3 regions of the Pseudomonas sp. H3_E07 genome follow, and region 3 is predicted to be linked to each of the others. Evidence: riboswitches for the same ligand, from Rfam matches in the RefSeq annotation. Region 3 holds a riboswitch; each other region holds the start of a gene.

Region 1 (9,901 bases), 280 kb from region 3:
GCACAAAATCATCCATGTGCCCGGGCTGGGGGTCCTTGCCCAGCAGTTTGTCGTCAAACGCCGTGCCGGGGGCTTTCATCGAGCGCAGGGCGGTGCCTTTGATCTTTTGGGTGAACAGCCCTTTGCCGATCAACCAATCGGCGTCTTCCGCACGTTGCTTCAACGCATACTGCTTGATCAGCGAACCGAACACGTCCGACAGCGATTCATTCAACGCCCCGGACTGGTTGAAATACATCAGTTTGGCCTCGTCCTCGGTGACGCCGTGGGCCAACTCATGGCCAATCACGTCGAGGGCCACCGTAAAGCGGTTGAACAACTGCCCGTCTCCATCCCCGAACACCATCTGGGTCGAGTTCCAGAACGCATTGTTGTAGTTCTGGCCAAAGTGCACAGTGGCGTCCAGCGCCATCCCGGCATCGTCGATGGAGTTGCGATCGAAGACCTCGTCGAAAAAATCGAAGGTGGCGCCCAAGCCATCATAGGCCTCGTCCACCGCCGCATCACCACTGGCGGGCTGCCCCTCGCCACGCACCAGCGTGCCCGGCAGGCTGTCGGCGCCCTCGGCGCTGTAGATCGAGCGGCGTTTATCGGCCCCCATGGCCAGGGCCATATGCGCCGGCCCTTTGGCAGGCACGGCGACCATCCGTAGCGAGCGGAACGTTGTGTCCTTGGCGCGGGTGCGCAACGCGACCTCCCGTTGCGCTTTGTCCCCGTTGCGCGCGATCTGGTCGAGCATATAGGGCGGGATCAGGCAGAAAATCGGATTACGATTCGGCTGGCGAACACACATTGGCTGGCTCCATTTGGCAGGTAACAACGTCCGGGTCATCGATTCAGGATAGCCTCCAGGGGTTATCGCGTGTCATCAATTGTCATTAACCTATGTTGCAGTCGTGTTTATCCAAGGAGGACTGACCGATGCCCGCACGTAAAGCCAAAATCGACCTTTCATACCGCCCCAGGCTCGCTGACCTGCGCCCATTGATCGCACCGAGCCCCACATTGCTGGAGGCACGAGCCGCGACGCCCCGCGTCACCTCGGCCAACGACTTGAAGGACCGACGCGGCTACGCTGAGGACTTTCTCGGCAGCTTCGGGGTGCCCTGGCCTACGGTTGAAGAGACCTTGGCCGGCGATGTCCAGAAGCGCCTGGACTACACGCACTTCTCGATAACGATGTCACGCTCGAAGCGGCTCGCGCTGTATGTGGGCGTCAACATCGATGGCGGGCAGCATGTGGACATCATTCGCAGCAACGACACCTGGGCCTACGACGGACGCCTGCCCATTGATGCGCAGGTGGGCGAAGCACTGTATGCCAGCAACGGCCTGGATCGCGGCCACCTGGTGCGCCGACAAGACCCCAACTGGGGCGACGCGGCGCAAACCGCCAACTTCGACACCTTCCATTTCACCAACTGTTCACCGCAGATGAGCGGGTTCAACCAGAAAACCTGGCTGGAGCTCGAAGACTACATCCTCGACAACACCCAGCGCTGGAAAGCCCGAGCCACCGTGTTCACCGGCCCGGTGTTCGCCGACGACGACCGGGTGTACCGGGGCGTCCAGATCCCCAAGGCGTTCTGGAAAGTGGTCGCCTACCTCAGCGATGACGGCAAGCCTTCGGCCAGCGCCTACATGATCGACCAGAGCCGCGAGCTGGGCCAGCTCGACCTGGTGTTCGGCCAGCTCAGGACCTACCAGCGCAGCGTAATCCAGATAGAACGCCTCACCGGCCTGCGTTTTGCCAACCTGGCCGACTACGACGGCTTCAGCAACGAAGAACGCGCCACCGGCACGCGGATTGAAGCGCTGATACAGGGGCCTGAAGACATTCGTCTCTGACCGAGCGTGCCTCGGGCTATATCGCCCCGCCCTAATCAACTACCATACCGCGCCGGTTCCCAAACGGGACTAATAGGGAATCCGAAGCGCGGTACACCCTCGCCAATCGGAACTGCCCCCGCAACTGTAGGTGCTGAGCCTGCTCCCTGATGCCACTGGACCTTGTCCGGGAAGGCCGGAGCCTGGCGACGACGCATCAGTCAGGAGACCTGCCGGCCCAAGCTCAATTACCAACCGGCGGGGTGTCCGGGAAGGACATTCTTGCCTGTTTTTCTAGTGCAGCGCTTAAGGGTGTATTTCCGAATGGCACGTACGGTTCATTCGGAGATTGCCCCATGCTGCCACGCGTTACCGCCCTGCTCACCGGCCTGGGCTTCTGTGCCCTCGCCCAAGCCGCGCCCACCCACTACCCGCTGACCGTGGAAAACTGCGGCAGTCGCCTGACCTTCCAGCAAGCCCCCGCCCGCAGCGTGACCATCGGCCAGGCGGCCACAGAGATGCTCTACGCATTGGGCGTGGGGGACAAAGTGGTCGGCACCTCACTGTGGTTCAACAGCGTACTGCCGCAGTACAAGGTGCAGAACGACAGCATCGAGCGGCTAGCCAACAATGAGCCGAGCTTTGAAGCCGTGATCGCCAAGCGCCCGCAGCTGGTGGCCGCCGAGCTGGAGTGGGTGGTCGGGCCCCAGGGCGTGGTCGGCACCCGCGAGCAATTCCATGAACTGAAGATCCCCACTTACCTGCTGCCCTCCGACTGCGAAGGCAAGGACAACCTGGTAGGCGCCGACGGCACACGGCTGGAGCCGTTCCGTATCGAAACGATCTATAAAAGCATCGGCCAACTCGCCGAGATCTTCGACGTACAGGCGCGCGGCCAACAGTTGAACGACGACCTCAAGGTACGCTTGGCCAAATCTGTTGCCACCGTGCAAAGCAAAGGCCTCAAGCAAGCCAGTGCCTTGGTGTGGTTCTCCAGTTCCGAGATGGCCAGCGATCCTTACGTGGCCGGCCACAAGGGCATTCCAGAGTTCATGCTGGAAACCCTCGGTCTGCACAACGTGGTGCAATCCGTTGAAGAATGGCCCGCCGTCGGCTGGGAAACCCTCGCCAAGGCCAACCCGACCTTTCTGGTGATCGCACGCATGGACCGCCGCCGCTACCCCGCCGACGACCATGAAAAGAAACTGGCCTTCCTGCGCAGCGATCCCGTGACTCGCAACATGGACGCGGTGAAAAACAACCGCATCATCATCCTCGATGCCCTGGCGCTGCAGGCCAGCATCCGCACGTTCGACGGGCTTGAGCAACTGGCCACGGCCATCGACGGCTACGACCTGCCCAAATGACGCGCACCCTACTCGCCCTGGCCCTGCTATTAGCCGCCCTACTCGCGGGGGTGGCGATCGGCGAAACCGCCATCTCACCGCAAGTCGTGCTCCAGGTGCTCGCCAACAAACTGTGGGCGGCCAGCTACGTGCTTGACCCCATCGACGAAGGCGTGGTGTGGAACTACCGCCTCACCCGCGCCCTGGTCGCCGCTGCGTGTGGCGCCGGGCTGGCGACGTGCGGGGTGATCCTGCAATCGCTGTTGCGCAACCCACTGGCCGATCCCTACCTGCTGGGCATCAGTGCCGGCGCTTCGACTGGCGCGGTGCTGGTGGCGTTGATCGGCGTGGGCGGCGGGTTGATTTCGTTGTCGGCGGGCGCGTTTGTTGGCGCCATGGCGGCGTTTGCGTTGGTGATCCTGCTGGCGCGCGCCAGCGGTTCGGCCAGCGGCACCGGCCAGATCATTCTGGCGGGCATTGCCGGCTCGCAGTTGTTCAATGCGCTCACCGCCTTCCTGATCACCAAATCCGCCAGTTCCGAACAGGCGCGCGGCATCCTGTTCTGGCTGCTCGGCAACCTCAGTGGTGTGCGCTGGCCCTCGGTGTGGTTAGCGGTGCCGGTGGCCGTCGCAGGCTTGGCGGTGTGCCTGTGGCACCGCCGTGCGTTGGATGCGTTTACCTTCGGCAGCGACTCGGCAGCGTCCCTCGGCATTCCGGTGCGCCGGGTGCAATTTGTGCTGGTGGGCTGCGCGGCCCTGGTGACGGCGGTGATGGTGTCGATTGTTGGCTCCATCGGCTTTGTCGGATTGGTAATCCCCCACGCCGTGCGCCTGCTGCTCGGCACCGGGCACTCGCGCTTGCTGCCGGCCAGTGCGTTGGGCGGCGCGTTGTTCTTGATTGCAGCCGATGTACTGTCGCGCACCTTGATCAAAGGCCAGGTGATTCCGGTCGGCGTGGTCACGGCGCTGGTCGGCGCGCCGGTGTTTGCGCTGATCCTCATTGGCCGGAGGAATGCGCGATGACAGTACTGAGCTGCAGAGGGTTGGGCTTCAAGGTGCGTGAAGCGCAGTTGCTGCGCGATATCCATCTGGACGTGCAGCCGGGCGAAACCCTCGGCATCGTCGGGCCGAACGGCTCCGGCAAATCCACCTTGCTCAAGCTGCTCGCCGGGCTGCGCACGCCGGCGTCCGGCGAAGTCTTACTGGGCGGCCAACGCCTGGGCAAGCTGTCGCGCCGCGCCATCGCGCAGCAGCTGGCGGTGGTGGAACAGCAGGCCGACACCGACGACGCCATCCGCGTGTTCGACGCGGTGGCGCTGGGCCGCACTCCATGGTTGTCAGCGCTGAGCCCGTGGTCCGGCGAAGACGACGCCATCGTCAATCAGGCCTTGCGTGACGTCGACGCCACCCACTTGAGCCATCGCGCCTGGCGCAGCCTCTCGGGCGGTGAACGCCAACGCGTGCACATCGCCCGTGCGTTGGCGCAGCGGCCGCAGATCCTGTTGCTGGATGAGCCGACCAATCACCTGGATATCCAGCATCAGCTCGGCATTTTGCAGGGCGTGCAAGGGTTGCCCGTCACCACCTTGATTGCCCTGCATGATCTGAATCAAGCGTTGACCTGTGATCGGCTGGCGGTGCTGGATCACGGGCGGTTGGTGGCGCTGGGTAAACCACTGGAGGTCCTGACGCCGCAGCGTTTGCAGGAGACGTTTGGGGTGCAGGCGCACTACCTGACGGACCCGTTCGATGGGGCGCAGATACTGCGCTTGCGCCCGAACTGATCAGGGCATTCAACTGTTGTGTTAGAGGGCGCGCTGCATATGCGTCGTGCGCCACACCAGGTCCGCGTCCACATCCACTACCTCGAACCCCTGTCGAAGCCAAAAATCAATCGCCCCCGGTAAAAACGGATGGGTGTGCAGGTACATCACCGCGACCCGATCCTCTTTAGCTTGCACCTCCAGCGCACGGTACAACTCGCCCGCCAGACCACAGCGGCGAAACGCCGGCAGCACAAACAGGCGCACCACCTCCACGGTCTTGCGGCCCTGGTAATTCAACTGCGGGAAACGCCCGTCATAGGGCAGATAGCCGATGCCAGCGACGATCTGGCCCTCATCGCGAGCAACAAGAAAATGCCCATCGCCCTGCAGGTAGGTCGCCTCGAAATGCGCCAGGTCCGCCGGCACTCCCGTCGCGCTGAGCGTGGGGAAAAGCTCGGCGCGGGCGCGCAGCACGAACCTCATGACCTCAGGGATATCCGCCGCTGTGACTGCCTGAATACTCGGCCTTGGGCTCATGCAACCTCGATCTGCGTAATCCCCATCACCTGTGCCTGCTGCAGAATTTCATCCGGCGTCGCATCCGCAGGCGGCAGGATCAAACCATTTTCCGCATCGCCGAAATGCAACTGCAGCAAGTGCAACGCCGCTTCATGCACCGGCAGTTGGGGTTGCTGGAGTGCGAACACGTGGGTCCGCGGTTCGTCGTTGAACAGGTAGTTGAGGGTGTATTCGCGCATAGGGGAACCCTTGTTATGGAAGATGAACAACCTGACCAACCGATCAACTTTTAAGTTCCAGGCCCATTCACACGATGCCTTATCCACTGGCGACTATAGGCAAGCACACTCGCCCCCATTGCCACCGGAAAATGAATAAAGCCATGCGCCGCCTCCGGCAACAAATGCGCTTCTGCCCCCGGCCACCGTTCAGCGATCAACAGCGTGTCATCCTTCAACGGGTCCAGTTCACCCACAAACATCAACGCCGGGGGCAGGCCTTCAAAGTCGCCATACAACGGTGACAACGGCGGCTGCCGACGCATGTCATCGCTCAACCCCGGCGTGAGCATGCGCAGCGCCTCGACCATGCCCGGCCCGTCCAGCAATAAGGTGTCCGGCCCTGCCATGCGCACACTGGGTGTGCCGGCCAGGTCATAAACGCCGTAATACAACATCGCGCCGCTCACCCGCTGGAGCAACGCCGGCCATTGCTTCAACGCCAGTAAGGTCGCCGCGGCCAAATGACCACCGGCCGATTCGCCGACGACGATCACCGGCAGGTCGGCAAATTCCTCGGTGGTGAGCAGCCAACGCGCCGCCGCCAGGCAGTCGTCCATCAGGCCCTCGATCGGTGTGTCGATCGCCAGCCGATAATCCACCGACACCACTGCCACGTCGCAGGCATTGACCAGGCCCAGGTTGAGGTCGTCATCCATCTGCGCGTTGCCGATCACCCAGCCGCCGCCGTGGATATCCAGCACCACGCCTTTGGGCTTGCCCCTTGGGCGCAGGATGCGCACGGGCACTGAGTCGGCGCAGTGGGTTTCAGCCAGAGGGGCTTTCTTGATCTTTTGACTGACCCGCAACAGCGCCTGGATCAAACGCGGCGTGACCCGATTACGGATCTTGAAGCGCGGCAACCAGGCGAGCTTTTGATTGAAGCGGCGCATCTCGACCCGTTCTGTCTCACTGGCGGGCCAGGGTTGATAAGCCATCAGCGATTGTTCCGCAGGATCGAGAAGTTCAGCGCCGCCGCCACGCACAGCCACGCCAGGTACGGGAACAGGATCAAGCCGGTGATCAGGTCCAACTGCACCGCCAACACCACCATCGCCGCGACGGTCAGCCACAGCACCGCCAGAATCACCATCCCGGCCAGGAGGCGATGAGCACCGAAGAACACCGGCGTCCACAAGGTGTTCAACGCAATCTGCGCCGCCCACAGCGCCAACACGGTTTGGCTGCCAGGCATCAGGCTCAGGCGATAACCGGCCCAGGCCAGCAGCAGGTAGATGAGCGTCCACGCCACCGGGAACAGCCAATTGGGCGGGGTGAAGCTGGGTTTGACCAGGGATTCGTACCAGGCACCGGGTTTAAAGAGCATGCCGGTACTGGCAGCGGCGGCGCAGGCGAGCAGGAAAATGAAGAAAGTCATGAGCGGTCCTTGGCTGGGCATTTCAAGCTTTGACGTGTTGTATGCAGGTAAAAGTTCACTGCGGATCAACAGGTGGGAACTGGCAATGCCGGGCCACTTTATCGCCTGGCCTAGCGCTTTCGCAGCCTCGCTAAAGCCAGGCAGGCTCCACAATCCTTAACCCAGGCCAGCGCGCCTTATAACTGCGGGCCTTCTGCATAAACAACTCAGGCTCCGGATGCACCGGGTTGATGCGCAGTACCCCCTGCTCCACATCCTCCAGCCCATAGGGCGCGTACACCTCGCCCGTCGCAATCTCCAGGCCGATGCAGGTGCCCGCGACCAGATACCGGTCGATGCCCTGTTTGGCCGTGTGCAACTGCGGATAAGGCCGACCAAATCGCTCGCCGTACCAGAGATGAACCCGTGCCTGATTTTTGACTTCCACATTCACGCCCAGGTCCTGAAACAACACCTCGGCCGCACGGATCACCGCGTCCTCAGCCTCGTAGGACAGGTCCGTATCAAAGTAGAAAACGTCGTAGTCCTTGATGCCCTGGGCAGCAGGCAGGTTCGACTGATGATTCCACACCGCCTGGAACAGGCAGCCCGCTGTGAGAAAGCACTGGTCCACCCCGAGGTCAGGCAGGCGCGCGGTGATTTCGGCGTTGATGGGGTTGGCCATGGCCAGGTTGAGCAAATCGTCGACAGTCAATGTCATGGGCATTCCTTTCTATCGGGCCAGCGTCAGGCACCCACTCTAGCGCACCCTCATGACAGGACTAGCACCTAGCCGTTCAATTCAGTTGCCCGGTGACTCGCCGCGTCGTCGTAGGCCACATACAGCGACTCGGCGACCTGGCTTTTGATCGCCTTGGTGGATTCCAGCCCGAGAACAAAACCTTCGGCCTTGCCACCGGCGCGGTTGAGTGCTTCGTGGGTGGCAGCGCCGGTGATGGCGTCGAGGAGTTTGCTGGCGTGCGGGCCTACGCCTTTAGGGAGGGAAATCTGGTCGATGGACATGGGCGATACCTTGCAAGAGAGAGATCGGTAGCGCGTGGAACCACTGCCGGGGAGGCATGGTAGACCGGTTTGCACAGAAAGGGGCTGGTTTTGATGCTGGCACCGGCAACGACGTCTTCAACGGACATGCACCATCATGAGGAGGGCTAAAGGTTCAGTGAAATCAATTCAGTTTCACTCACGTTATAGCCCTGCCTAAAATACACCTTACTTAAAGACAAGTTATAGACCGCTGAATAAGTACCTGAACACTCAATACCTTCAGGTTCTATCGCGACAAAAAGGGTGTGGTATCACAATGAACAAAGAGTTTGCATTTACGGTCAAGAGCATTCGTTTCGACGAACACTACCACCCCGCCGAAAATACGCGCATCACCACCAACTTTGCCAATTTGGCGAGGGGCGCGAGTCGTCAAGAAAACTTGCGCAATACGTTAAGGATGATTGACAACCGTTTCAACGCCTTGGCCCACTGGGATAACCCAAAAGGCGATCGTTATTCTGTCGAACTTGACATCATTTCCGTTGAAATGGACATCGATGATCAACGTAGCGGCCATGCCATTCCGTTGATTGAAATATTGAAAACCCATATTGTCGATCGAAAAACCAACGAGCGCCTGCCAGGCATTGTCGGTAATAACTTCTCCTCTTACGTGCGCGACTATGACTTCAGCGTGCGCTTGCTGGAGCACAACAAGGACCGGCCCCACTTCAGCACACCCGCTGACTTTGGGGAGCTGCACGGAAAGTTATTCAAGAGCTTCGTCAACTCAAGCACTTATAAAGAACACTTTAACAAGCCGCCCGTCATCTGCCTGAGTGTGTCGAGTGCCAAGACCTATCATCGCACTGAAAACCTGCACCCTGTACTGGGCGTCGAATACCTGCAAGATGAATACTCCCTGACGGATGAATACTTCAAGAAGATGGGGCTGAAAGTGCGCTATTTCATGCCTGCCAATAGCGTGGCGCCCTTGGCTTTTTACTTTGCTGGCGATGTGCTCAGCGACTACACCACGCTTGAGCTGATCAGCACCATCAGCACTATGGACACCTTCCAGAAGATTTACCGCCCGGAGATCTACAACGCTAACTCTGCAGCCGGTAAATCTTACCAGCCCAGCCTGCAACACCAAGATTATTCATTAACGCGGATTGTGTATGACCGCGAAGAACGCAGCCGATTGGCCATTGAACAGGGCAAATTTGTTGAGGAAAACTTCATCAAGCCCTACCAGTCGGTGCTGGAGCAGTGGTCTGCCCACGGCGCGCGTTGATTCATTTAAAATGACAAGGTCACCCCGAATGAAAAAGTTATTACCTACTTCAACGGCCGGCAGCTTGCCTAAACCGTCCTGGCTTGCACAACCCGAGACACTTTGGTCGCCCTGGAAACTGCAAGACGAGGCCTTGCTCGAGGGCAAGCAAGATGCGTTGCGCTTGTCCCTGCAAGAACAACAAAACGCCGGCATTGATATCGTCAGTGATGGTGAACAAACGCGCCAACACTTCGTCACCACCTTTATCGAGCACCTCGGCGGCGTTGATTTCGAGAAGCGTGAAACTGTCAGAATCCGTGACCGTTATGAGGCGAGCGTCCCGACGGTGGTGGGTGCTGTCACGCGTCAAAAGCCGGTGTTTGTCGAGGACGCCAAGTTCCTGCGCCACCAAACTCATCAACCGATAAAGTGGGCCCTGCCAGGCCCCATGACGATGATCGATACGCTGTATGACAACCACTATAAAAGTCGCGAAAAACTGGCCTGGGAATTTGCCAAGAT
Region 2 (9,901 bases), 1.9 Mb from region 3:
CGGCAGCCAGACGGCGGCGTCGGCGTCGCTCTCCAGCTCAAGTTCCTGGTCGATGCGGGTTTCGCGCACCAGCTTGAGGATGTCTTTCTGCAACTCCAGGGCGCGACGCGGATCCAGCAGTTGCGCTTCGTAGTACTCGTCCGCCAGCAGCTCAAGGTTACGCAGGGGGCCGTAGGTTTCGGCACGGGTCAGGGGCGGCATCAAGTGATCGATGATCACCGCCTGGGTGCGTCGCTTGGCCTGGGCGCCCTCGCCCGGATCGTTGACGATAAACGGGTAGATATTCGGCAGCGGCCCCAGCAGCGCATCGGGCCAGCAGTTTTCCGACAAGCCGACGCCCTTGCCCGGCAACCATTCAAGGTTGCCATGTTTGCCTACATGGATCACGCCGTGGGCACCGTAGGTGTGGCGCAACCAGAAGTAGAACGCCAGGTAACCGTGGGGCGGCACCAGGTCCGGGTCGTGGTAAACGGCGCTGGCGTCCACCTGATAACCCCGCGCCGGCTGAATACCGACGAACGTCAGGCCCAGGCGCAGGCCGGCGACCATCATGCGGCCATCGCGGAACATCGGGTCGTGATGAGGCGTGCCCCAGCGCTCCAGCACCGCCTGGCGATTGGCCGCGGGCAAGCGGCTGAACATCGCCTCGTAGTCCTCCAGGCCCAGGCTTTGGTGGCAGGGGCGCAGGTCGAGGCTGTCGAGGTCATTGGTAACGCCGCCGAGCAAAGCGTGGATCAGTGCCGTGCCGCTTTCCGGCAGTGCATCCGGCACCGGGTAGCCTTCGGCCTGCAGGGCACGCAGGATATTCAACGCCGCCGCCGGCGTATCCAGGCCGACACCATTGCCGATACGACCATCGCGGGTCGGGTAATTGGCGAGGATCAGCGCGATGCGCTTGTCGCCATTCGGCACTCGCGCCAACTCGACCCAGCGCCGCGCCAGCTCAGCAACAAAATCCATGCGCTCCGGCGCGGCGCGGTAGCACACCACATCCGACTGGCTGCGCTCACTGCGCCAGGCCAGGTCCTTGAAGCTGATCGGCCGGCTGATGATCCGCCCGTCCAGCTCCGGCAAGGCAATGTGCATCGCCAGGTCGCGGGGGCCAAGACCTTGGTCGCTCGCTTCCCAGCCGGGCTGGTTGTCCTGGGCGCAGATCGCCTGGATCACCGGGATATTGCGGCGAAACGGCCGCAAGTGCGGCGCTTCCGGGCTGGACTGGGCGAAGCCGGTGGTGTTGAGAATCACCGCCGCGCCGACCTCGTCCAGCAGGTCCTCGACCACCGCCAGGCAGCCGGGTTCTTTCAAACTGGCCACCGCCATCGGCAACGGGTTGAGACCCGCCGCCTGCAAGCGCTGGCAGAACACATCGATAAAACCGGTATTGGCTGCCTGCAAATGCGAGCGATAGAACAACACCGCCGCCACCGGCCACTCGGCATTCCAGTCGGCCTGCCAATCATTCAGCCGGGCGCTGGCACGGTGCGGGTGATAAATCGCCGTGCGCGGCAAGGTTTGCGGCTCGGCCCAGGCGTAATCACGGCCCAGGTAAGTGCTGGCCAGGCAGCGATAGAAATCCAGGGCATTGCCCAGGCCGCCCTGGCGCAGGAAGTGCCAGAGGCGATCACGCTCTTCGGCGCCGACGGTACTTAGTCCGCTGAGCTCAGGGTCCGGGCGATCATCCCCCGGCACCAGAATCAGTTGAACGCCACGCTCGGCCAATTCCACCAGACGCTCAATGCCGTAACGCCAATAACCGATGCCACCATGCAGGGAAATCAGGATGACCTTGGCGTGGCGCAGCACCTCATCGACATACAGGTCGACCGAGGCATGGTTCTGCACCTGCATCGGGTTGGCCAAGCGAAAGCTGGGGTAATCGTCCGGCAACTGCTGGGCCGCTTCGGCCAGCAGCGCCAGGCTGGAATCGCCGCTGCACAGGATCACCAGATCAGCGGGGGTTTGTCCGAGGTCGGCAATATTGTCGTCCGAGACGAAACCACCGGGCTGGGTCCTGAGCAGGTGCATGGGTTAAACGCTGAGGGCTGCGCGCAGTTGCGCTTCAAGGCCCGCCGCGTCGAGGTCCTGACCGATCAGCACCAAGCGTGTGATGCGTGCTTCGTCCGGGCCCCAGGCACGGTCGAAGTGCTTGTCGAAACGCGTACCCACCCCTTGGATCAGCAGGCGCATCGGCTTGTTCGGAATCGCAGCGAAGCCTTTGACGCGCAGGATGCCGTGTTGCACCACCAACTGGGTCAGGGCGTCGAGCAGCAGCGCTTCATCGGCCTGCGGCAGGTCGATGGAGATGGAGTCGAAGGCGTCGTGATCATGGTCATGATCGTCTTCACCGTCATGGTGATGGTCGTGATGACTGTGGCGACCGTCGATATGCTCTTCGGAGCCGGCACCCAGGCCGATCAGCACGTCCAACGGCAAACGACCGCTGCTGGCTTCAATGATCTTCACCGCGGGCGGCAGTTCTTCCGCGACTTCCAGGCGCACACGGGCCAGGTCTTCAGGGCTGATCAGGTCGCTCTTGTTGAGGATCACCAGGTCGGCGCTGGCCAGTTGGTCGGCGAACAGCTCATGCAGCGGCGACTCGTGGTCCAGGTTCGGGTCGAGCTTGCGCTGGGCATCCACCTGGTCCGGGAAAGCGGCGAAGGTGCCGGCGGCCACGGCCGGACTGTCGACCACGGTGATCACAGCGTCGACGGTGCAGGCGCTGCGGATTTCCGGCCACTGAAAGGCTTGTACCAACGGTTTTGGCAGGGCCAGGCCGGAGGTTTCGATGAGGATATGGTCGAGGTCGCCGCGACGGGCCACCAACTCGCGCATCACTGGAAAGAACTCTTCCTGCACGGTGCAGCACAGGCAGCCATTGGCCAACTCGTAGACGCGGCCGTTGGCTTCTTCTTCGGTGCAGCCGATGGAGCACTGCTTGAGGATTTCACCGTCGATGCCCAGTTCGCCGAATTCGTTGACGATCACGGCGATGCGACGGCCCTGGGCGTTGTCGAGCATGTGGCGCAGCAAGGTAGTCTTGCCCGAGCCGAGGAAGCCGGTGACGATGGTGACGGGGAGTTTGGCCAGTGTTTTCATCGGATGCCCTTGGGGGCGGGCATACGGGACGATAGGCCCTGCGACGGCGCGCAGCAGCGGATTTCGTCACCGGATCACCCCGCCCGGTTGAAGTAGAAAATCGGTTGCGAGGCAGGTCTCCTGGCTTGGGGCTTGCGGGTCTTGCGACCGGCGCTGGCTGCGCCTTCCCGCCTTGTCGGCAGTGGCGTGGCAGTCAGCTGAACCCTTTACAGTTGCGGGGGCAGCCGCGGCTTGGACCGCGTTCCCTTCTTAGCTTCGGCCTGGGCCGAAGAACCTCGAAGGGTGTAAGGCTACGCAGTGCTTGGGGGATGGTCAATGATGGGGTTGGATTGGTTGGGTTAGTGTACATATCCGTTTCTGCGGTGATGGCTGCTATGGGTTCCGCCCTTACGGCGGGTCACTTTGGAAAAGAGCCCCAAAGTAACCAAAGGGCTCTTGCCCCAACACTCGGCACCTCGCTCACGCTCGGTGTGCCCGTAATCCGACAGGGATTTGGGGGGCCACCGCCACGCGCCATCCATGGCGCGGGGCGGCTAAACCGGCATCCCTGCCGGTTTACCCCCCAAATCCCTGTCGAATTCCGGCCAGCGTGTTTGACGGGGCGCTTAGGATCAAGATCAAGATCAAAAGCAAAAGCACAGCGGCCTGACAGCCGGCTTGAGTGGTGTAGAGCAAAGGCGGTTCGCTGTAGGAGCGGAACCCATTTCAGCCATCATCGCAACAAGGGATATGTACACACCCCAATTGACTCCCCTCCCACCCCCATGCTCTCCTACACATCTTGTTTCGGGTGCCCTTCACAGGGTGAAACGGGAAACCGGTGCGTCATAGCGATATGACCAGTCCGGTGCTGCCCCCGCAACGGTAAGCGAGTGAAGCGTCAGATCCACTGTGCCTCGACGGCATGGGAAGGCGATGCTTATTAGGCACATTGCCCCTCGCAAGCCCGGAGACCGGCCCGAAAAATTCAGATAACAAACCCGCGGTGGGCGGGCGCTGTTCAAACCCTGCGTGCCTGGCTCGCGGGGTTTCCATGCGCTCGTTTCACCCAGACACCTGAAAGGGACGCGCCATGTCGATCGTCAGCAGCACCTCGCACTCCGCCAGCAGCACCGCCACCCTGAGCCAACGCCTGACCGCCGCCATCGGCGCGTCGATCCTTGGTGCGTGCCTGGTGTACTTTGCCGGTTTCTCGCACATCGAGGCCGTGCACAACGCTGCCCACGATACCCGCCACAGCGCTGCGTTCCCGTGCCACTGAGACCTGCCGACATGATCAAGCGTATCGCGCAAACTGCAGGTTTCACCGGCCTGCTGGCCGCCCTGTTGCTGACCTTGCTGCAAAGCTTCTGGGTCGCCCCGCTGATTCTGCAGGCGGAAACCTTTGAAAAGGCCCCGGCCGCCACCGAAGTGGCCCACGAACACACCGAAGGCGCTGCCGCCCACACCCACGATGCCGAAGCCTGGGAGCCGGAAGACGGCTGGCAGCGCGTGCTCTCCACCACAGGCGGTAATCTGGTGGTCGCGGTCGGTTTTGCGCTGATGCTGGCCGGTCTCTACACACTGCGCGCGCCAACCCGCACCGCCCAAGGCCTGCTGTGGGGCTTGGCCGGTTACGCAACCTTCGTGCTGGCACCGACGATGGGCCTGCCGCCTGAGCTGCCGGGCACCGCCGCCGCGGACCTGGCGCTGCGCCAGACCTGGTGGATCGGCACTGCGGCTTCTACGGCTGCCGGCATCGCTTTGATCGTATTTGGTCGTAACTGGCTGTTGAAAGTGCTGGGCGTGGCGATCCTCGCCGTCCCCCACGTGATCGGCGCGCCACAGCCCGAAGTGCATTCGATGCTGGCACCGCAAGCCCTGGAAGCACAATTCAAGATCGCTTCACAGTTGACCAACGTCGCTTTCTGGCTCGCACTGGGCCTGATCAGCGCGTGGCTGTTCCGCCGCAACCGTGACGACCAATACTCGGCATGACCCTGGTGATCGGCCTGGGTTTCCAGCAGGGTTGCGATCTTCACACCTTGCTGGCGCTGTTCGATTCGGCCCTCGCCGAGGGCGGTATCGAGCGTCACCGCATTAGCGCGCTGGCCAGTATCGATCGCAAACAGAATGAACCGGGGTTACTGGCTCTGGCCCAGAGGCTGAACCTGCCACTGCAGTGTTTCAGCGCCGAGCAACTGGCGGCGTTTGAACACCGCCTGAGCCACAAATCCGACATCGCTTTTGCCCACACCGGCTGTTATGGCATCGCCGAAAGCGCCGCGCTGGCACTCGCCGAGCACCTTGCAGGCAGCCCTGCCCGCCTGTTGATCACTCGCAAAAAAACCGCCCAAGCCACCTTTGCATTAGCCTGCGCCGGCTAAAATCCCGATAATTGCCGCCCCCGATCATGAGCAACATTCATGCTCGCCCGTTTTTCGACAGGAACCACCATGACCGTCTACTTCATCGGCGCAGGCCCCGGCGACCCGGAATTGATCACCGTCAAAGGCCAGCGGCTGATCCGCAGTTGCCCGGTAATCATCTATGCCGGCTCATTGGTTCCGGCGGCGGTATTGGACGGCCATTCGGCGCTAACGGTGGTCAACAGCGCCGAATTGCACCTGGAACAGATCATTGACCTGATCAAAACCGCCCACGACAACGGCCAGGACGTGGCCCGCGTCCATTCCGGTGACCCGAGCCTGTATGGCGCCATTGGCGAACAGATCCGCCATCTGCGGGAGCTGGGCATTCCCTTCCAGATCATTCCCGGCGTCACCGCCGTGGCCGCCTGCGCAGCCCTGCTGGAAACCGAGCTGACCCTGCCCGATATCGCCCAAAGCGTGATCCTGACCCGCTATGCCGACAAAACCCGCATGCCCGCCGGCGAGGATTTCGACAGCCTGGCCCGGCATGGCACCACCATGGCGATTCACCTGGGGGTCAATCACCTGGAGAAGATCGTCGCTGAGCTGCTGCCGCACTACGGCGCGGATTGCCCGATTGCCGTGGTGCACCGGGCAACCTGGCCGGATCAGGATTGGGCGATGGGCACGTTGAGTGACATTACCGAGAAGGTGGCGGCCAAAGGCTTTCGGCGCACGGCATTGATTGTGGTGGGCCGGGTGTTGGCAAGTGACAGCTTCAGTGAGTCGTCGCTGTATCGCGCGGGCCATGCTCACCTTTACCGCCCCTGAAACCCAGGCATAAAAAAACGGCGCTCACGGGGCGCCGTTTTTTCTGCTCGCAGTGAACGCCTTATTCAGTAGTAGGCGTTTTCTTTCTGCGTGTGGTCGGTCACGTCACGCACGCCCTTGAGCTCTGGAATCCGCTCCAGCAAGGTGCGCTCGATGCCTTCACGCAGGGTCACGTCCGCCTGGCCACAGCCTTGGCAGCCGCCGCCGAATTTCAACACCGCAATGCCGTCTTCGACCACGTCGATCAGGCTGACCTGGCCGCCGTGGCTGGCCAGGCCTGGGTTGATCTCGGTCTGCAGGTAGTAATTGATGCGCTCGTTCACCGGGCTGTCGGCGTTGACGTTCGGCACCTTGGCGTTTGGCGCCTTGATGGTCAACTGGCCGCCCATGCGGTCGGTGGCGTAGTCGACCACGGCGTCGTCGAGGAAGGCTTCGCTGAAGGCATCGATGTACGCGGTGAAGCTTTTCAGCCCCAGGGCGGTGTCTTCAGGTTTCTCTTCCCCAGGCTTGCAGTAGGCAATGCAAGTCTCGGCGTATTGGGTGCCGGGTTGGGTGATGAAGACGCGGATGCCGATACCCGGGGTGTTCTGCTTGGACAGCAGGTCAGCCAGGTAATCGTGGGCGGCGTCGGTAATGGTTATGGCAGTCATGGAAACTCCTCACAGGCTTGCCAGCAGTTTACGCCAAAATATTACGCAGGTACAAAGTCCTAGTGTTTTTGTCGGGATAGGTTTTTTGGGGGGGTGTACATATCCGTTATTTGGGTGATGGCTGCTATGGGTTCCGCTCTTACGGCGGGTCACTTTTGAAAAGAGTCCAAAAGCAACCAAAAGGCTCTTGCCCCAATACTCGGTGTGCCCGTAATCCGACAGGGGTTTGGGGGACCGCAAGAGCACGGCGGCCTGAGTGGTGTAGAGCAAAGGCAAGGGCAAACGCAGTCCCTGTAGGAGCTGGCTTGCCTGCGATGGTGGTTAACGATGACGCGGGTAACCAGACAAAACGCGGCGTTCTCACGTTTTTCGCCGGCAAGCCGGCTCCTACAGAGGACGAAAAGCGTATCCACGATGCGAAGCGAGTCGCGCTTGCTCTGGCTTTTTATCTAAGGCGCCGTAAGGGCGGAACCAATATCAGCCGTTACCGCAGCAACGGATATGTACTCCGAAAAGATCTCACAAGTTCTGATACCGATTCATATCCAACACCCCCTCTTCCACCGGCGTAGTCTCCCGAATGTACTGCGACACATCATGGAAGTACTGCCAAAACAACGGATGACTGCGCCGCACACCCCAGCGGTCCACAATCTTCTCGAAACGCTTGGCATCCTTGGCCCGCTCCATTTCAGCCACAAACTCCGGCACTTCCTGGGCAGGGATATTGAACATAAAGTTCGGATAGCTGCTCAGCACGCCAGGATAAATCGTCACCGTGTCCAAGCCCGGCTGATAGCGATAAGCCTCACCCAGCAGAAACGCCACGTTACTGTGGGCACGATTGCGCAGCATGCTGTAGAGCACACGCTTACCGCTGGCGGTCTCGACACGCAGCATCGTCGCTTCAGGCAGTTGGTCGATGACCTTGAGCCCGGCGGCCGGGCGTGAAGTCAGGCGGCTCAGCGCCTGCTCCGCATCCTGAATGGCTGGGTCCACGCCGTCACGCGAGCAATAGGCGCCCGTGCAGCGGTTGATCGGATCCGGGCTCGCATTCAAATCGCCATAACGCGTGAGCAACTGGTTGGCAAAGTCGCGCTTCGGATCGTTTTCATTCAGGTGCAGGCCAGTGGGTTTATCGTCATCAATGGCTTCATAGTCCAGCCATAGCTTGAGCTTGCCGCTGTTCTGGTACCAGTCATCCAAGAAGCCCTCGCGGGAATCGGCCGGCATCAGGCGCAGGAAGTTCTGCTCGGCACCGTTGCGAATCAGGTCGAAATACAACCGGGTCTGGGCCTGGTGCGACACGTTGCCGAACACATCGAAGTTCACCGCCAACTGATAATAGGTGCGCTCCAGCAGCGGGTAGTCGAACAGCCACAGGGTTTGCGGCACCTCGCCAATCAGGCCTTTGGTCACCGAAGCGCTGTCGAAGTGGCGGAAGATGCTCAGCAAGGCATTGTCATTGCCCGCCCACAGGGTCGACCAGCTTGGCGGCGGCAAGTCAGCATAGCTGTCGCGGCGCAGGGCCTCGTATTCATTACGTTTGTCGCGGTACGCCAGCCACAGGCTGAGCACGCTGCCGACGTCATCGTTCTGCCCCGGCATCGCCAGCAACGGCGTGGCCTGGCCGCGATAGCGCGCATCGGTGATGTACAGGTCGTGGTCCGGGTCTTGGAACAGGGTCCAGAAGTTGTCACGGATCACGTCCGTGGCAATCTGCCCACGGCACACCGGCCCACGGATAAAGGTGCGTACGAAGTATTCGGCGTTGTCCAGCATGAACTGGTAACGCGCCTTGGCCGGGATGGCTTCGAAGGTTTCGAAGGGGTTGGCGCGACGGCCTGGGCCATAGCCCGGCAAGGCGTTGACCTGCCAGTTGCCGGCGTAGAACAGTTCTTTGATCCGCGCCATCTTCTGGGCACTGAACGGGTACGCGATGTGGGTTTTATGCACAATCACACCCTGCACCGGCCACAGGCGGTAATACACACGGGTGCCTGGATCATCATTGGGGCGACGGGTGGCGATCAGATCGATCGGCTGGCCGCTGGGCGTACGCGAACGCACCCACTGGAAGAAATGCCCCGGTTCGCCGTTTTCGAAGTAGATGTGCGCGAGAAACAGATGTTCGAACAACCAGCGCGCCACCAGGCTCTCCCGCGCACCCGGCTGGTTGAACAGGTTTTCCCACTGCTGCACCTGCAGGGCTTCCTTGGCGCTGGGCGCCAGGCCTTGTTCATCGATAGGAGCGCCGGACGCGAGCCAGCGTTGCAGGGTCTGGTATTGCTGGTCCGTCAGGCCGGTGACCGCCAGCGGCATGCCTTCCTTGGGATGGGCACCGGCGTAGGCATTGAACTCGCCGGGCATGGCGCACATGTTTTCACGGTTCAGGCCCAGTACGATATCTTGAGGCAACTTGGCGTTGGGTTGCAGCGGTGCGTTATGGCCCAGCTCCAGCATGCGTGCCATCAAGGCCGCCTGGCTGCCCTGGGCGTCCAGCACCGAGTAAAAGCCCTTTTGCTGCCAGGCCTGCTTGCCAAAGGCGTCATAGAACAGCCGTGTGGTCGGGGTCGCCTGGCTGCGCTCGCCATCATAGACCGGCACTTTGTTTGCACCCCGGGCCGCGCCCTCGCCACTGCCCAGGTTGAGCTGGCAGGCGGAGTCGTAGCAGGCGTGGCAGGCCACGCACTTTTCGGTAAAGATTGGTTGAATGTCGCGAGTGTACGAAATCGCCGGGGCGGGTCCGTCAGCCTGTGCGATGCAAGCGACCAGCGCCAGGACGGCGCTGGTGATGAGGCGAAGTGACATGTATCGGGTCCCGGTTCAATGCGTGCGCTGAAAATTTGCCGGTGATTCTACCGGGCCATACTCCCCAGCAACATGAACGATATTCATGCAAAAACTGCGCATGCTCTAAATCGGCACAGGTTTGTTATGATTCACGCCCTCCGAAATGCCTGACCAGAGTAG
Region 3 (9,901 bases):
TGACCATTCCCTTCTTGAAAGAAACCCTCGGCTGGTAGACAGCCCTTTGTTTTTGCCGCGTTCGGCAAATTCCAGGCGCCAGAAAACCTGCGCTTGAGCCGATGTGGCTACGCAAAAGGCAGGTACGGGGTGTTAAGGGCTTAGATGTCATGGTCCAAACAAGAAGTCACATAGATCACGATTGAATTTGCAAATCGATGTGATAGAGGGCATAGTCTCGTCTTCTTTACATATCAGCCACGGTCGTGCCCATGCTAAATCGCTTCGCACCCCTCGTGCCCCTCGCACTCGTTACCCTGTTGTTTGGTTGCGCCTCCCACCCTCAACAGGTGGCAGAACAGCAAAAACCACATGTTCAAAATCAGGCAAAATTCGTTGCTGCACAGTCTGCTTCTGTTTATGAAGAAGAGCTGGCAACTGAAAAAGAGCTGACCAACTTCTCCGGTAGCAAGCCTTACCAGCTTCCCGTTCTGGCCGACAGCATCCTCGAACGCGGCATGTCCCTGATCGGTACCCGTTACCGTTTCGGCGGCACTTCTGAAGCCGGTTTCGACTGCAGCGGTTTCATCGGCTATCTGTTTCGTGAAGAAGCGGGCATGAACCTGCCACGCTCCACCCGTGAAATGATCAACGTGGATGCACCGTTGGTCGCGCGCAACAACCTCAAGCCCGGTGATCTGCTTTTCTTCAGTACGGCAGGGCGTGGTCGTGTGAGTCATGCCGGTATCTACTTGGGCGACAACCAGTTTATCCACTCCAGCAGCCGTCGCAGTGGCGGTGTTCGAGTCGACAACCTGGGCGACAGCTACTGGAGCAAAACCTTCATCGAAGCCAAGCGCGCACTCGCCATGGCCCCGACGACAGTTACCGCTAGCAAGTAAACTTAAAGTGATACTTGAAGTTTGACGTGTAAGCGCTAGAATCCCTGGACATTGTTGTAATCCGTTCGCGCGAGCTTTGCTTGCGCGTTCTGGTTTTCAGCGTTCGGCAGCGAAAGCCGCATCCAGACCAGGATTGTTCTGCCCATGTCGACCTCGGCCCGCCTGATCCTCATTCTTTGCGCCGCGCTGCTCAGCGCCTGCGCAAGTCGTCCACCGCCGCCCGCTCCCGTAGCGGTGAAGCCCAAGCCGGTGTTCAACTATTCCAGCCAGAATTTCTCGCCTGCGGCCGAAGACGTCCTCTTCCGTGCCCTGGGCCTGGTCGGCACGCCTTATCGGTGGGGCGGCAACACACCGGACTCCGGGTTTGATTGCAGTGGCCTGATCGGTTTTGTCTTCCGCGACGCTGCCGGCATCTCCCTGCCGCGTACCACTCGCGAATTGATCGTGATGCGTGCGCAAGATGTCAGCGAGCAGAATCTGCAGACGGGCGACCTGTTGTTCTTTGCCACGGGCGGCGGTTCACAGGTCAGCCACGCCGGGATCTACGTCGGTGAAGGCCGTTTTGTGCATGCACCGCAAACCGGTGGTACGGTGAAGTTGGACACCTTGTCCAAGGCGTATTGGCAGAATGCCTACCTGAGCGCCAAGCGCGTGTTGCCAGGCAATCTGGCGCGTAATCCTTAGAAAGCAGCGGCAGGTTTCACGCGTGAAGCTGCAAGCGGTGCGATGCCTGCTTGCGGCGATCAGCTTGAAGCTTGCAGCTCGCCCCTCAAACTACTACCCTTCGCCGCTTGTTCCAGGTGCTCTGTGACCCATGGGTCGACGGAGTGAAACAGGGAAGCCGGTGAGTGAGCGCACTTGTACACAGTGACGCCGCGATCCCGGCGCTGCCCCCGCAACGGTAAATGAGTCAAGACGCTGCCTTTTGCCACTGTATCGCTCGCGATATGGGAAGGCGCAGCGTCGGTCTGCGCTTCTATAAGACGCGCGCCACTCATGAGCCCGGAGACCGGCCTGCAACATCCAACAGCATCACGGTGGGCGATGCTTGGCTGTCTGTTTTTTCTTTTTCCTGCCCGCCGTTTTTGTCCAGCCCCAACGGAGAGCTGCCATGACCGATTCCCCCGACCGCGACGAACGCCACCTGGCGCGCATGCTGCGCAAAAAAGCCGTGATCGATGAACGCATCGCCAACTCCCCGAACGAGTGCGGCCTGTTGCTAGTGCTGACCGGCAACGGCAAAGGCAAGAGCAGCTCCGCGTTCGGCATGCTGGCCCGAGCCATGGGGCACGGCATGCAGTGCGGTGTGGTGCAGTTCATCAAGGGGCGCAACAGTACCGGTGAGGAATTGTTCTTCCGCCGTTTCCCCGAGCAAGTGCGCTTTCATGTCATGGGCGAAGGCTTCACCTGGGAAACCCAGGACCGCCAGCGTGACATCGCCGCCGCAGAAGCCGCCTGGGCGGTTTCCCGCGAGTTGCTGCAGGACCCGTCTATCGGTCTTGTCGTACTCGACGAACTGAACATCGCTCTCAAGCACGGCTATCTCGACCTGGACCAGGTGCTCAGCGACCTGCAAGCCCGCCCGCCGATGCAACACGTGGTGGTCACCGGCCGCGGTGCCAAGCCTGAACTGATCGAAATGGGCGACACCGTCACCGAAATGGGCATGCTCAAACACGCATTCCAAGCCGGTATCAAGGCACAGAAGGGCGTCGAACTTTGAATCAGCCCCGTCATTGCCCGGCCGTCTTGATTGCCGCACCGGCGTCCGGCCAGGGCAAAACCACCGTCACCGCCGCGCTTGCCCGATTGCACCGCAACCTGGGGCGCAGGGTACGCGTGTTCAAATGCGGCCCGGACTTCCTCGATCCGATGATCCACGAACGCGCCAGCGGTGCGCCGGTGTATCAATTGGACATGTGGATGGTGGGCGAGCAGGAAAGTCGTCGCTTGCTATGGGAAGCGGCGGGGGAGGCGGACCTGATCCTGATCGAAGGCGTGATGGGCCTGTTCGACGGCACACCGTCCAGCGCCGACCTGGCGCGACACTTCGGCGTGCCTGTCTTGGGCGTGATTGACGGTACGGCGATGGCCCAGACCTTCGGCGCGTTGGCCCTGGGCCTGGCACGTTATCAGCCGGATCTGCCGTTTGCCGGAGTGCTGGCCAATCGCGTTGGCACCTTGCGTCACGCACAATTGCTCGAAGGCAGCCTCACCGAAGGCCTGCGCTGGTACGGCGCGTTATCCCGCGAGACCGGTATCGAACTGCCTAGCCGTCACTTAGGCCTGGTACAGGCGAGCGAACTGAACGACCTCGATGTGCGTCTCGATGCAGCCGCCCAAGCGCTGGGCAGCAGTTGCGAAGTGGCTTTGCCGCCGCCAGTGACCTTTGCCGCACCGGAAGTGATCGAAACCCCGCCATTGCTCAACGGTGTGCGCATCGCCGTGGCCCGCGACGAAGCCTTCGCGTTTACCTATGGCGCCAGCCTCGACCTGCTGCGGGCAATGGGCGCTGAACTGGAGTTTTTCTCGCCGATCCATGATCGCGAATTGCCTGATGTCGACAGCCTCTATCTGCCCGGTGGTTATCCGGAATTGCACCACCAGGCGCTGGCGGAAAACACCTCGATGCTTGACGCCATCCGCGCTCATCATGCCGCCGGCAAACCGCTGCTCGCCGAATGCGGCGGCATGCTCTACCTGCTGGACTCGCTGACCGATGTCGAGGGTGTTCGCGCCGAACTGGTGGGCCTGCTGCAAGGCGATGCGGTGATGCAGAAGAAACTCGCGGCCTTGGCGCTGCAAAATGTCGAATTGCCCGAAGGCACGCTGCGCGGCCATACCTATCACCACTCCCTGACCACCACCGAATGGCAGCCGATTGCCCGTGGCCTTAGCCCCAATGGCGGACGCGGTGCCGAGGCGGTTTATCGGCAGGGGCGGATGACGGCTTCCTACGTACACTTTTACTTCCCCTCGAATCCCCAGGCGGTGGCCGCATTGTTCGCGCCCGATCCTGTAGGCGCCGGCTTGCCGGCGATGAGGCCATGACCGACAACGCCTTCCCCGAGGCCGACCGCCAGGCGGTCTACCGCGCCATCGCTGAACGTCGCGACATGCGCCACTTCAGCGGCGGCACTGTCGCCCCGGAATTGCTCCATCGTCTGCTCCAGGCCGCGCACCAGGCACCCAGTGTCGGCCTGATGCAGCCCTGGCGTTTTATCCGCATCAGCGACCGTCCGTTGCGTGGGCAGATTCAACAACTGGTGGAAGAAGAACGCATACGCACCGCCGAAGCCCTGGGTGAACGCTCCGATGAGTTCATGAAGCTCAAGGTCGAAGGCATTCACGACTGCGCCGAAGTGCTGGTGGCGGCGTTGATGGATGACCGTGAGCGGCACATTTTTGGGCGGCGCACGTTGCCTGAAATGGACATGGCGTCACTGTCCTGTGCTATTCAGAATCTTTGGCTGGCGGCCCGTGTCGAAGGGCTGGGCATGGGCTGGGTCTCGCTGTTCGAGCCCCAGGCCCTGGCTGATCTGCTGGGTTTGCCACCCGGCGCGAAACCTTTGGCCGTGCTGTGCCTGGGGCCGGTGGCCGAGTTCTACCCGGCCCCGATGTTGCAACTCGAAGGCTGGACCGAGCCTCGGCCGCTGAGTGACATGTTGTATGAGAATGGGTGGGGAGTGAATCAATGAGTGTGGCCTTGCTGTGTGTCGCTGCAGTCGCGCTGGATGCGCTGCTGGGCGAACCCAGACGCTGGCATCCGCTGGTGGCGTTCGGCAATTTCGCCGGGCGTATCGAGCAACGTTTCAATACCGGTGGTCGCGGCTGGCGCAGTCATGGCGTGACCGCGTGGGTTATCGCCGTGGTGCCGCTGACTCTGCTGGCTACGGCTTTATCCTGGGCGCCGTACATCGGCTGGGTATTGGAGATCCTGGCGTTGTACTGCGCGCTTGGCATGCGCAGCCTTGGCGAGCATGTGATCCCGGTGGCCCAGGCCTTGCGCAGCGATGACCTGGACGAAGCGCGCCAGCGCGTGAGCTACCTCGTAAGCCGTCAGACCAGTGAACTGGACAGCACCGAAGTCGCCCGCGCGGCCACTGAGTCGGTGCTGGAGAACGGCAGCGATGCGGTCTTCGCCGCGCTGTTCTGGTTTGTGCTCGCGGGGGTGCCGGGCGTGGTGCTTTATCGCCTGAGCAACACCCTTGATGCCATGTGGGGCTATCGCAACGAACGTTTTGAACGCTTCGGCTGGGCGGCGGCAAAGATTGACGACGTGCTGAACTACATTCCTGCACGCCTGGTGGCGTTGACCTACGCGGTACTGGGTAAGACTCGTCTGGCGCTCAAATGCTGGCGCACCCAAGGCCCGACCTGGGACAGCCCGAACGCTGGCCCGGTGATGGCTGCCGGTGCCGGCGCCCTGGGCGTGGAGTTGGGCGGCGCCGCCATCTATCACGGTGAAGTGCACCAGCGTCCGCAACTGGGCGAAGGCCCGGCGGCAGATGCCGATTCCATCGACCGGGGCTGGCAACTGGTGCAGCGCGGCGTATGGTTGTGGCTGCTGATTCTATGCGCGGGGGCGCAATTCTATGCTTGAGCACGGTGGCCGGTTGCGCAGGGCGTCGATTCAGTACGGGATAGCTGAGGCCGATTGGCTCGACCTGTCCAGCGGCCTCGCGCCCTGGCCCTGGCCGATTCCCGAGATCCCGCTGCGGGCCTGGGCGCGCCTGCCGGAAACCGACGACGGCCTGGAGCAGGCCGCCAGCGAATACTATGGCGCTGCACACCTGTTGCCGGTGCCCGGCTCCCAGGCGGCCATCCAGTTGCTGCCACGCCTGCGCCGCGCTGGCAAAGTCGGCGTGTTGTCACCGTGCTATGCCGAACACGCCGAAGCCTGGCGCCGCGCCGGCTACGTGGTGCGCGAAGTGCAAGAGCAGGAAGTCGACTTCTTCTTGGAGGGGCTCGACGTACTGGTGGTGGTCAACCCCAACAACCCCACCGGCCTGAACCTGGCCCCACAACGCTTGCTGGACTGGCATTCGCGGCTGGCCCAGCGGGGCGGCTGGCTGGTGGTAGACGAAGCGTTCATGGATGTCACCCCTCAATTCAGCCTGGCGGGCCACGCCCATCAGGTCGGCCTGATCGTGTTGCGCTCGTTCGGCAAATTCTTCGGTCTGGCCGGGGTGCGGCTGGGCTTTGTATTGGCCGAGCGCAAGCTGCTCAAGTTGCTGGCTGAACAGGTCGGCCCCTGGGCCGTCAGCGGACCGACGCGGGTGTTGGGTCAGATATGTCTGCGCGACACCACCGGTCAGGCGTTCCAACGCGTGCGTTGCATCGAGGCAGGCCAGCGTTTGTTCGCCTTGCTGGAGCGCCACGGCTTTCCCCCCCAGGGTGGCTGCGCGTTGTTTCAATGGCTGATCACGCCTCACGCCGAACGCATGCACGAATTCATGGCCCAGCGCGGCATCCTGCTACGGCTGTTTGTCCACGACAGCAGTCTGCGTTTCGGCCTGCCCGACACCGAGGCTGACTGGCTACGGCTGGACGAAGCCTTGGTCGCCTTTAAGGACGCTACATGAGCACGCTGATGGTGCAAGGCACCACCTCCGACGCCGGCAAAAGCACCTTGGTGACGGCGCTGTGCCGCTGGCTGGTCCGTCAGGGCGTGGCGGTGGTGCCGTTCAAGCCGCAGAACATGGCGCTCAACAGCGCCGTGACCGCAGAAGGCGGCGAAATCGGCCGCGCCCAGGCTGTGCAGGCCCAGGCCGCCAACCTGGCGCCGCACACCGACATGAACCCGGTGTTGCTCAAGCCTAACAGTGACACCGGCTCCCAAGTGATCATCCACGGTCGCGCCGTCACCACCATGAACGCTGTGGCCTACCACGACTACAAATCCATCGCGATGCAAGCGGTGCTGGCTTCCCACGCCCGGTTGAGCCAGGCTTACCCCGTGGTAATGGTGGAAGGCGCGGGCTCCCCGGCGGAGATCAACCTGCGCGCCAATGACATCGCCAACATGGGCTTCGCCGAAGCGGTGGATTGCCCGGTTTTGCTGATCGCCGACATCAATCGCGGCGGGGTGTTTGCCCATTTGGTCGGGACCTTGGAATTGCTATCGCCCACGGAGCAGGCACGGGTCAAGGGCTTTATCATTAACCGTTTTCGCGGTGACATCGCGCTGTTGCAACCCGGTCTGGATTGGCTGGAAGCGCGCACCGGCAAACCGGTGGTGGGCGTGTTGCCTTACGTGATGGACCTGCACCTGGAAGCCGAAGACGGCATCGACAGGCGCCAGACCGACAAGGTGGCCCAGGTACTCAAGGTGGTAGTGCCGGTGTTGCCGCGCATCAGCAACCACACGGATTTCGACCCGCTGCGCCTGCATCCTCAAGTGGATCTGCAATTCATCGGGCCAGGCCAGCCAATCCCCGCCGCCGACTTGATCATCCTCCCCGGCTCGAAAAGCGTACGCAGCGACCTGTCCTATTTGCGCACCAACGGCTGGGACACCGCCGTGGCGCGGCACTTGCGCTATGGCGGCAAGGTGCTCGGCATTTGCGGCGGCCTGCAGATGCTCGGCGAGCAGGTGCATGACCCGCTGGGCCTGGAAGGGCCTGCCGGCTCCAGCGATGGGCTTGGGCTGCTGGCGTTCAGCACTACGCTTGAAGAAGAGAAGCAGTTGCGCAACGTGCGCGGGCGGCTGTTGCTGGAGGATGCCGAAGTCTGCGGCTATGAGATTCATGCGGGCGTGACGTCTGGCGACGCTTTGTCGAACGCTGCCGTGTTGCTGGATGACGGTCGCACGGATGGCGCGCAAAGTGCCGACGGGCAAATTCTCGGCACCTACCTGCATGGCTTGTTCGAAAGCCCGGCGGCCTGCAGCGCCTTGCTGCGCTGGGCCGGTCTGCAGGATGTGCAGGCAGTGGATTACCACGCGTTGCGCGAGCGCGATATCGAGCGCCTGGCGGACCTGGTGGAGAATCACTTGGACACCGATTTATTGCGCAAGCTGTGCGGGGTCTGACGGTGAGTACGCGGTCCCGATGTGGGCGCTGGCTTGCCCGCGATAGTGGCCTTAAGGCCGAGCCTTTTCAGCCAACCCAAGGTGCTGTCCCATGCTGCAACTGATCCTCGGTGGCGCCCGTTCCGGCAAAAGCCGTCTTGCCGAAAAGCTCGCCAGCGACAGCGGCTTGCCCGTCACTTACATCGCCACCAGCCAACCGCTGGATGGCGAGATGAATGAACGCGTCGCCCTGCATCGCCAGCGTCGTCCCGATCACTGGGGGCTGATCGAAGAACCTGTCGAATTGGCGCGCGTGCTGCGCGAAAATGCCGCGCCCGCGCAGTGTCTGCTGGTGGATTGCCTGACTCTGTGGCTGACCAATCTGCTGATGCTGGAAGACTCGAATCGCCTGGTGGCTGAGCGCGATCAGTTGCTGGAAACCCTGGCCGTGCTGCCGGGTGAAATCATTTTTGTCAGCAACGAGACCGGTCTGGGTGTCGTGCCGCTGGGCGAATTGACTCGCCGCTATGTGGATGAAGCCGGTTGGCTGCATCAAGCCTTGGCCGAGCGCTGTCAGCGTGTTGTCCTGACAGTTGCCGGCCTGCCCCTGACGTTGAAAGGTACTGCGTTATGACTGACACCTGGTGGCTCAACCCCTGTAAGGCGATTGACGCGCACGCATACGAACACGCCCTGGCGCGCCAGCAGCAATTGACCAAACCGTCGGGCTCCCTCGGGCAGTTGGAGGCCCTGGCGGTGCAATTGGCCGGCTTGCAGGGCCAGGTCAAACCGTTGGTGGACCACGTGTGGATCGCCATCTTCGCGGGTGACCATGGCGTGGTAGCGGAGAGCGTGTCGGCGTTTCCTCAGGAAGTCACTGGGCAGATGCTGCACAACTTTGTCAGCGGTGGCGCGGCCATCAGCGTCTTGGCGCGACAGTTGGAGGCACAGTTGGAAGTGGTCGACCTTGGCACGGTCACGCCGTCCCTGGACCTGCCAGGTGTGCGCCACCTGAACATCGGTGCGGGCACCGCCAACTTCGTCAATGGCCCGGCAATGACCGAGGCCCAAGGGGGGCTCGCCCTGCAAGCCGGCCGCGACAGTGCGCGGCGAGCATTGGCAAGCGGGGCACAACTGTTTATCGGTGGCGAGATGGGCATCGGCAACACCACCGCCGCCAGTGCGCTGGCGTGTGCCTTGCTGGACTGTCAGGTCAGTGACCTCACGGGGCCTGGCACTGGGTTGAATGCTCAGGGGGTCAGCCACAAGGTGGCCGTGATCGAACGCGCCCTGGCGTTACATGCCGGCCAGCGTGGTGATGCGTTGCAAACGCTGTTCAATCTCGGCGGCTTTGAGATTGCCGCACTGGTGGGCGCGTACCTGGCCTGTGCGCAGGAAGGCATCGTGGTGCTGGTGGATGGTTTTATCTGCACTGTCGCAGCGCTGGTTGCGACGCGCTTGAACCCGGCATGCCATGAGTGGCTGGTGTTCGGCCATCGCGGTGCTGAACCAGGTCATCGCCATGTGCTGCAAAGCCTCGACGCGAAGCCGCTGCTGGAATTGGGCCTGCGCCTGGGCGAAGGCAGCGGCGCGGCACTGGCGGCTCCCTTGTTGCGCCTGGCATGTGCGCTGCACGGTCAGATGGCGACTTTCGCCGAAGCCGCCGTGGCAGACCGCCCGGTATGACCTTGCGCCTGGACCTGCTGCGTCACGGCGAGACCGAGTTGGGCGGCGGCCTGCGCGGCAGTCTGGACGATGCACTCACCGCCAAGGGTTGGGCGCAAATGCGCGCAGCCGTGGTGGCGCAGGGGTCGTGGGACCGTCTGGTCAGTTCACCGCTGCAACGGTGCGCGCGGTTTGCCGAGGAACTGGGGGCTCAGCTCCATGTGCCGGTGGCCCTGGAAAAGGATCTGCAAGAGCTGCACTTCGGTGCCTGGGAGGGGCAGAGTGCGGCAGCCTTGATGGAGACCGACGCCGAAGGGCTGGGGTTGTTCTGGGCTGATCCCTA

The links. A riboswitch is a leader RNA that binds a small molecule or an ion and turns the genes downstream of it on or off. The one in region 3 is predicted to bind cobalamin.
Region 1: another riboswitch for cobalamin. It lies ahead of AB4O08_RS21825 (ABC transporter substrate-binding protein); the one in region 3 lies ahead of cobO (cob(I)yrinic acid a,c-diamide adenosyltransferase).
Region 2: another riboswitch for cobalamin. It lies ahead of AB4O08_RS00825 (CbtB domain-containing protein); the one in region 3 lies ahead of cobO (cob(I)yrinic acid a,c-diamide adenosyltransferase).

The regions. Positions count from the first base shown of each region.
Region 1 covers NZ_CP162795.1:4,746,559-4,756,459, reverse strand. The annotation lists gene AB4O08_RS21835 (M4 family metallopeptidase) at 1-793, opposite strand, end outside; gene AB4O08_RS21830 (DNA/RNA non-specific endonuclease) at 922-1,848, shown strand; cobalamin riboswitch at 1,885-2,079, shown strand; gene AB4O08_RS21825 (ABC transporter substrate-binding protein) at 2,184-3,194, shown strand; gene AB4O08_RS21820 (FecCD family ABC transporter permease) at 3,191-4,195, shown strand; gene AB4O08_RS21815 (ABC transporter ATP-binding protein) at 4,192-4,956, shown strand; gene AB4O08_RS21810 (GNAT family N-acetyltransferase) at 4,978-5,475, opposite strand; gene AB4O08_RS21805 (hypothetical protein) at 5,472-5,696, opposite strand; gene AB4O08_RS21800 (alpha/beta hydrolase fold domain-containing protein) at 5,747-6,673, opposite strand; gene tspO (tryptophan-rich sensory protein TspO) at 6,673-7,113, opposite strand; gene AB4O08_RS21790 (nucleotidyltransferase family protein) at 7,244-7,813, opposite strand; gene AB4O08_RS21785 (hypothetical protein) at 7,882-8,115, opposite strand; gene AB4O08_RS21780 (DUF1852 domain-containing protein) at 8,414-9,397, shown strand; gene AB4O08_RS21775 (methionine synthase) at 9,426-9,901, shown strand, end outside.
Region 2 covers NZ_CP162795.1:186,859-196,759, forward strand. The annotation lists gene cobN (cobaltochelatase subunit CobN) at 1-2,025, opposite strand, end outside; gene cobW (cobalamin biosynthesis protein CobW) at 2,029-3,096, opposite strand; cobalamin riboswitch at 3,190-3,389, opposite strand; cobalamin riboswitch at 3,868-4,072, shown strand; gene AB4O08_RS00825 (CbtB domain-containing protein) at 4,169-4,357, shown strand; gene AB4O08_RS00830 (CbtA family protein) at 4,369-5,073, shown strand; gene AB4O08_RS00835 (cobalamin biosynthesis protein) at 5,070-5,462, shown strand; gene cobM (precorrin-4 C(11)-methyltransferase) at 5,532-6,278, shown strand; gene nfuA (Fe-S biogenesis protein NfuA) at 6,344-6,928, opposite strand; gene AB4O08_RS00850 (fatty acid cis/trans isomerase) at 7,448-9,739, opposite strand.
Region 3 covers NZ_CP162795.1:4,465,065-4,474,965, forward strand. The annotation lists gene hda (DnaA regulatory inactivator Hda) at 1-38, shown strand, start outside; gene AB4O08_RS20505 (C40 family peptidase) at 252-881, shown strand; gene AB4O08_RS20510 (C40 family peptidase) at 1,026-1,565, shown strand; cobalamin riboswitch at 1,663-1,913, shown strand; gene cobO (cob(I)yrinic acid a,c-diamide adenosyltransferase) at 1,993-2,604, shown strand; gene AB4O08_RS20520 (cobyrinate a,c-diamide synthase) at 2,601-3,932, shown strand; gene bluB (5,6-dimethylbenzimidazole synthase) at 3,929-4,579, shown strand; gene cbiB (adenosylcobinamide-phosphate synthase CbiB) at 4,576-5,484, shown strand; gene cobD (threonine-phosphate decarboxylase CobD) at 5,477-6,466, shown strand; gene AB4O08_RS20540 (cobyric acid synthase) at 6,463-7,914, shown strand; gene cobU (bifunctional adenosylcobinamide kinase/adenosylcobinamide-phosphate guanylyltransferase) at 8,006-8,527, shown strand; gene cobT (nicotinate-nucleotide--dimethylbenzimidazole phosphoribosyltransferase) at 8,524-9,579, shown strand; gene cobC (alpha-ribazole phosphatase family protein) at 9,576-9,901, shown strand, end outside.